DNA from 2 places in the Roseococcus sp. genome. Region 1 is predicted to be linked to the other one. Evidence: predicted binding sites of a transcription regulator. Region 1 holds the regulator's gene; the other holds the start of a gene.
The links. The regulator HrcA, encoded in region 1, represses chaperone genes, less so after heat shock. The targets are predictions, from matches to a motif close to GTTNGCACTCNCNNNNNGNGAGTGCNAAC.
Positions count from the first base shown of each region.

Region 2: groES (co-chaperone GroES) is a predicted target of HrcA. The motif match lies at 1,595-1,623, and genes of this name have one in related genera.

Region 1 is NZ_CBDDFJ010000037.1:63,508-66,913, reverse strand. Features, by position in the region: gene rph (ribonuclease PH) at 1-701, opposite strand, end outside; gene hrcA (heat-inducible transcriptional repressor HrcA) at 816-1,904, shown strand; gene ACO057_RS20010 (nucleotide exchange factor GrpE) at 1,937-2,503, shown strand; gene ACO057_RS20005 (NADP-dependent malic enzyme) at 2,584-3,406, opposite strand, start outside.
Region 2 is NZ_CBDDFJ010000018.1:75,289-78,694, forward strand. Features, by position in the region: gene groL (chaperonin GroEL) at 1-1,140, opposite strand, end outside; gene groES (co-chaperone GroES) at 1,190-1,477, opposite strand; gene ACO057_RS08975 (usg protein) at 1,732-2,004, shown strand; gene ACO057_RS08980 (Bug family tripartite tricarboxylate transporter substrate binding protein) at 2,047-3,021, opposite strand; gene ACO057_RS08985 (TVP38/TMEM64 family protein) at 3,073-3,406, opposite strand, start outside.

The DNA of each region.
Region 1 (3,406 bases):
TCCTTCTGCTTCGCCACCAGCGTCATCACGCCGTCGCGCGCCAGGTCGAGCATCGCCAGGAACTGCGCCTCGCTGAAGGGCGCGCCCTCGGCCGTGGCCTGCACCTCGACGAGGTTGCCCGCGCCGGTCAGCACGAAATTCGCATCAGCCTCGGCGCCGCTGTCCTCGGCATAGTCGAGGTCCAGGATCGCCTCGCCCTTGGCGATGCCGCAGGAGATCGCCGCCACGTGATCCGTCAGCGGGATCGCCTTCATGATGTTGTTGTTCACGCAATGCCGGAAGGCCAGGTGCAGCGCGACCCAGGCGCCGGTGATGGCGGCGCAGCGCGTGCCGGCATCGGCGTTGATCACGTCGCAATCGAGGGTGATGGTCATCTCGCCCATCGCCTTGCGGTCCACGACGGCGCGCAGGCTGCGGCCGATGAGGCGCTGGATCTCCTGCGTGCGGCCGGACTGCTTGCCGCGCGCGGCCTCGCGGTCGCCGCGGGTATGGGTGGCGCGGGGGAGCATGCCGTATTCGGCCGTCACCCAGCCCAGGCCCTGGTTGCGCATGAAGGAGGGCACCCGGCCTTCCACGCTGGCGGCGCAGAGGACCTCGGTATTGCCCATGCGGATCAGGCAGGAGCCCTCCGCATGCTTGGAGATGCCGGTCTCGATCGAGACGGTCCGCAGGGCGTCGGCGGCGCGGCCGGATGGGCGCATGGGCTGGTTCCTCGTGATTCTGCCTGCGAAATAACCACAGCGCGGCACGGTGACCAGGGGTGCGCCAATCAGTGGTTGACCCGGAGGCCGCCCATAACCAAGCTTAGTACAGCGATGCACACCCCCTTGAAATCGCCTTTGTTCACGGTCCCCGGGCTCGCATCCAGCGCTCTCGATGCCCGATCCACGGCCGTCCTGAGGGAGCTGGTGGAGGTCTATGTCGCGACGGGCGAGCCCGTCGGCAGCCGCACCCTCTCGCGCCGCCTGCCGCTGAATCTCTCCCCCGCCTCGATCCGCAACGTGATGGCGGATCTCGAGGAAGCGGGCCTCCTTTACGCCCCCCACACCAGCGCCGGCCGCCTGCCGACGCAGCAGGGGCTGCGCCTCTTCGTGGACGGGCTGCTCGAATTCGGCGACCTCGGCGAGGAGGAGCGGAGCGAGATTTCCGCCCGCTGCGCCGCCCATGGCCGCTCCCTGCAGGACACCCTGGCCGAGGCGGGGCAGATGCTCTCCGGCCTGGCGGGCGCCGCCGGGCTGGTCGTCGCCCCCAAGGGCGAGGCGCCGCTGCGCCATATCGAATTCGTGCCCCTCGGCCCGGGCCGGGCGCTCGTGGTGCTGGTCCAGGGCGACGGGCGGGTCGAGAACCGCGTCATCGAGGTGCCGGCCGAGCTGCCGCCCTCCTCGCTGGTCCAGGCCGGGAACTACCTCAACGCCCGCCTCGCCGGCCGCACGCTCGACGAGACGCGCGCCAATGTCACCGAGGAGATCGCGGCCAACCGCACCGCGCTCGACGCCCTCACGCAGCAGGTGATCGAGGCCGGGCTGGCCACCTGGGCCGGCGGGGGCAGCGGCTCGCTGATCCTGCGCGGCCAGTCGCGGCTCCTCCAGAACATGGAGAACCTCTCCGCCGTCTCCGAGATCCAGGCGCTGTTCGAGCGGCTGGAATCCCAGGAAACGACCCTCCAGCTGCTGGAGCTGGCCCAGCGCGGCGAGGGCGTGCAGATCTTCATCGGCGCCGAGAGCGGGCTTTTCTCCTCGGCCGGGCTGTCCGTCGTGGTCGCTCCCTTCCGCAGCGGGGCCGCCGGCAGCAACCAGAGCATCGTGGGCGCCATCGGCGTCATCGGCCCCACGCGGATCAATTATGGCCGGGTGATTCCCGTCGTGGACTACACGGCGCGCGTGATCGGCCGTTTGCTGGGTTGATCCCGCGTCACCACGCCATTACCTGAACAGCCATGAACGACCAGCAGACCCCCAACCCGGCCGATCTCGCGCCGGAAACCCCCGACGCGCCCGCGGCCCCTGCCGCCCCCCCTGGGCCGGAGGAGCGCATCGCCACCCTTGAGGCCGAGCTCGCCGAGATGAAGGACCGCTGGCTGCGCGCCGAGGCGGAGACCCAGAACGTCCGCAACCGCGGCAAGGACGAGGTCGAGAAGGCTCGCAACTACGCCGTGCAGAAGTTCGCCGGCGATGTGGTGGAAGCCTTCGAGAACCTGCATCGCGGCGTGACCATGCTGCCGCCGCCGGCCGAGGACGAGGCCGAGATCATCGGCAAGATGCGCCAGGGCTTCGAGGGCGTGGAGCGCTTCCTGCTCCAGCGGATGGAGGCCAATGGCGTCGTGCGCAAGCCGGCCGATGGCCAGCCCTTCGATCCCGAGCTGCATCAGGCGATGAGCGAGGCGCCCGCCCCCGAAGGCGTGGAGCCGGGGACGGTGCTGCAGGCTTGGTCCAGCGCCTGGACGCTTCATGGGCGGCTGCTGAAGCCGGCCATGGTCGTGGTCGCGGGCAAGCCCGCGGGCTGATCGCGCCGTTGCGCGAGGGCGCCGCCCTCGCGCCCTTCAATGCCGCGGCGAGTGATTGAGGGGGCCAAGGCCCCCTCGCACTACGCCTCCGTCACGATCGCCTGGTAGGCCGCCAGCGCCGCCATATCCAGCAGCTGGTTCACCCCTGCCCCCGTCGGGACGATCTGCGCGGGCTGCTTCATCCCCATCAGGATCGGGCCGATCGTCGTCGCCGAGGTCAGGTGCGGCACCGACTTGGTGAGGATGTGCGCGGCGTGCAGCCCCGGCATCACCAGCACATTGGCCGGACCGGTCAGGCGGCAGAACGGATAGAGCTGCGCCCGCAGGCCGGCATCCAGGGCCACATCCGCCCCCATCTCGCCGTCATACTCGAAGTCCACGCCCTTGGTGTCCAGCAGCTTCACCGCCTCGCGCAGGCTGCCGGGGATGCTGCCCTTGGGGTCGCCGAAGGTGGAGAAGGAGAGGAAGGCCACTCGCGGGGTGAGCCCGAGCCGGCGCGCCGTCGCCGCGCTGCGGATGGCGATCTCGGCCAGGGTCGCCGCGTCCGGACGTTCGTGGATGGCGGTATCGGCCACCAGCACCGTGCCCGAGCGCCGCGCGATCATCATGGTCAGGCCGAAGAGCACGCCGTCATGGTCCAGCGCCATGCTCAGCCCGTCGAGCGTGACGGAATAGCTGCGCGTCTCGCCGGTCAGCAGCGCATCCGCATCCCCCATGGCCAGCATGCAGGCGGCGAAGACGTTGCGGTCCAGGTTCACCAGCCGCTGGCAGTCGCGGAAGAGGAAGCCGTCGCGCTGCTTGCGGGCATAGAGCCATTCGGCATAGCGGCGGTTCTGCGAGGAGAGCCGGGCGTTGTGGATCTCGATCCCGTCCGGCAGCCGCACGCCGAGCGCGGCGACCGTC
Region 2 (3,406 bases), on a different contig from region 1:
GCGGATGACGGCCACGCCACCGGCGAGCTTCGCCAGGCGCTCCTGCAGCTTCTCACGGTCGTAGTCCGAGGTGGTCTCCTCGATCTGCGCCTTGATCTGCTCGCAACGGCCCTCGATCTCGCTCTTCTCGCCAGCGCCATCGACGATCGTGGTGTTTTCCTTCTCGATGCGGATGGTCTTGGCCTTGCCAAGCATCGCAAGCGTGACGGTCTCGAGCTTGATGCCGAGGTCCTCGGAGATCAGCTGACCGCCGGTCAGGATCGCGATGTCCTCAAGCATCGCCTTGCGGCGATCGCCGAAGCCCGGAGCCTTCACGGCCGCGATCTTCAGGCCGCCACGCAGCTTGTTGACCACGAGCGTCGCCAGGGCCTCGCCCTCCACGTCCTCGGCGATGATGACGAGCGGACGGCCGCTCTGCACCACGGCCTCGAGCAGCGGCAGCATCGGCTGGAGCTGGGAGAGCTTCTTCTCGAAGATCAGGACGTAGGGCTGGTCCATCTCCGCGATCATCTTCTCCGCATTCGTGATGAAATACGGGGAGACGTAGCCACGGTCGAACTGCATGCCCTCGACGACGTCGAGCTCGGTCTGGATGGACTTGGCTTCCTCGACGGTGATGACACCCTCGTTGCCAACCTTCTCCATGGCGCGCGCGATCATCTCGCCGATCTCGGTCTCGCCATTGGCCGACAGCGTGCCGACCTGGGCAACCTCGGCGGAGGTCGTGATCTTCTTCGTCTTGGACTCGAGCTCCGCGACGACCACGGCCACGGCCTTGTCGATGCCGCGCTTGAGGTCCATCGGGTTCATGCCGGCGGCCACGGCCTTGGCGCCCTCGCGGACGATGGCCTGGGCCAGAACGGTCGCCGTCGTCGTGCCGTCGCCGGCCGTGTCGTTGGTCTTCGAGGCCACTTCGCGCACCATCTGGGCGCCCATGTTCTCGAACTTGTCGGCCAGCTCGATTTCCTTGGCGACCGTCACGCCGTCCTTCGTGATGCGCGGAGCGCCGAAGGACTTGTCGATCACCACGTTGCGGCCCTTGGGGCCCAGCGTCACCTTCACGGCGTCGGCCAGGATGTCCACGCCACGAATCATACGTTCACGCGCCGAAGCGCCGAACTTCACGTCCTTAGCAGCCATTGTGTCACCTCAATAAATGTTTTGGGAACGAAGAAGGGCGGGCGCCTGATTAGGCGACGATGCCCATCACGTCCGATTCCTTCATGATCAGCAGCTCTTCGCCGTCGATCTTGACTTCCGTGCCGGACCACTTGCCGAACAGGATGCGGTCGCCCGCCTTGACGTCGAGCGGACGGACATCGCCCTTCTCGGAAATCGTGCCGGCGCCGACGGCGAGGACTTCGCCTTCCTGCGGCTTTTCCTTGGCATTGTCGGGGATGATGATGCCGCCCGCGCTCTTCTCTTCGGCCGCGATGCGGCGGACGAGGACGCGGTCGTGCAAGGGACGGAACTTCATGGGGCTCTTTTCCTCCTGACAGATCAGGGCTGGGTCGCTCCCTCCGCCGGGTAATGGCACTCGGCGTCGGGGAGTGCCAGCGATCTAAGCGGAGCCCCGCATCGAGTCAAGGAAAGAAGCAGCACTCTCAGGTATAGAGTGCCAATCGACTGTAATAACTGGAAATTTCTGGCGCGATGCAACGCGCGCGTGTCACCCTGCCTTTATGGAAGGGCCCAGCCAGGGCGAGATCGCCACCCGAGGAGAACAGCTTCATGCTCGACGCTTTGGTGCCCATGGTTCGTCAGCCCGACTGGCGGCTGATGACCGCCGAGATCCTCTACCGCATGCCCGACCATCCGGCCGTGCTGCAGAGCTTCGTCTGGCAGAAGCATGATCTCGCGCCGCAATTCCCGGAATTGACGCGCTTCCTGGAGTTCTGGCGCCGCGAGATCGAGGGGCCGCTGCATTCGGTCCGAGTCGCCAGCGAGTCCCTCATCAAGCCGGCGGAGCTGCGCTACTCGAACGGGGTCTTCCGGCTGCACTGAGGCTTGCGGCCTGATCGGGGTCCGCTCCAGGCGCGAGCCCGGCTAGCTCACCGAGATCCCGGCCGTCTCGGCCAGGCCCTTCCACTTCGTCAGCTCCTCGGCCACGAATTGCCCGAAGCTCGGCCCGTCCTGCACCATGGGATCGGAGCCGACGCTGGTGATGCGGGCGCGCATCGCCGCTTCGCCGACCAGGGCGACGAGGGAGGCCGAGAGCATCGCCACGATCTCCGGCGGCGTGGCGGCAGGGGCGAAGACGCCCATCCATCCGGTGGCTTCGTAACCAGGTACCGCCTCGGCCAGCGCCGGCACCTCCGGCAACTGGCTGGCGCGGCGGGGGCCGCAGACGGCCAGGGGAATGGCATTCCCGTCCTGGATCATCCGCAACACGGCCGAGAGGCTGTCCACCATCAGTGGAATGCGGCCTGCGGTGAGATCCGCCTGGGCGAGCCCCCCGCCGCGATAGGGCACATGGTTCAGCCGCAGCCCCGCCTTGGCCACCAGCAGCGCGCCGGACAGATGCTGGGTGGAGCCAATATCGCCCCCGGCATAGTCGAGGACGTCGCCCGGGGCGCGGCTCCGCTCCAGGAGGTCGGAAAGGGTCCGCAATCCCGAATCGCGCGAGGCGAGGAAGACCAGCGGGAAGTCGGCGATGCGCGCCACGGGCCGCAGATCGCGCAGCGGATCATAGGTCAGCCGCGGATGGACGGCCGGCAGGATGGCGATGGGGCCGCTGCTGCCCAGCAGCAGCGTGTGGCCGTCGGCCGGGGCGCGGACCGCCGCCTCCACGCCGATGGCGCCGCCCGCGCCGGGGCGATTCTCCACGACCACGGGCACGCCCCAGGCAGGAGCGGCGCGCTCGGCGATCAGCCGCGCCAGAATGTCGGGCACGCTGCCGGCCGGCACCGGGACGAGGATGCGGACGGCGCGCTGCGGGAAGGGGGCCGCCGAAGTCGGGACTGGTAAAGCGGGGACGGCGGAGGTCGCCGCGGCGAGGAGGGTGCTGCGGCGGGAGATCATGCGGGCGGCATTACGCCACGCTTTGACGCCGGCGAAAACCGGGGATTCCGCCTAAGGCCCTTTGAAGCTGGCCTGCCCGCCCACCGCGCGGCCTGCGCGGTGCCGGCGCATGAGCCACACCCCGAGGCCAATGCTTGCCGCCAGCAGCACCCCCGAAAGGGCCAGCTGCCACACGCCGTCCACCCGCACGCCCTTGCCGAGCAGCGCGAAGATCACGGTCTGGGGCACATAGCCCAGCAGCGAGGCGCCGAGGAAGGCGGCCGCCGGGATGGCGGACATCCCCGCCAGGAGGTTCAGCGCGAGGTTGTTGCCCACCGGCAGCAGCCGCAGCGCCAGCGTCGCCCCGAAGGGATTGTCGCGCAGCAGTGCCACGATCGGCCGGAGC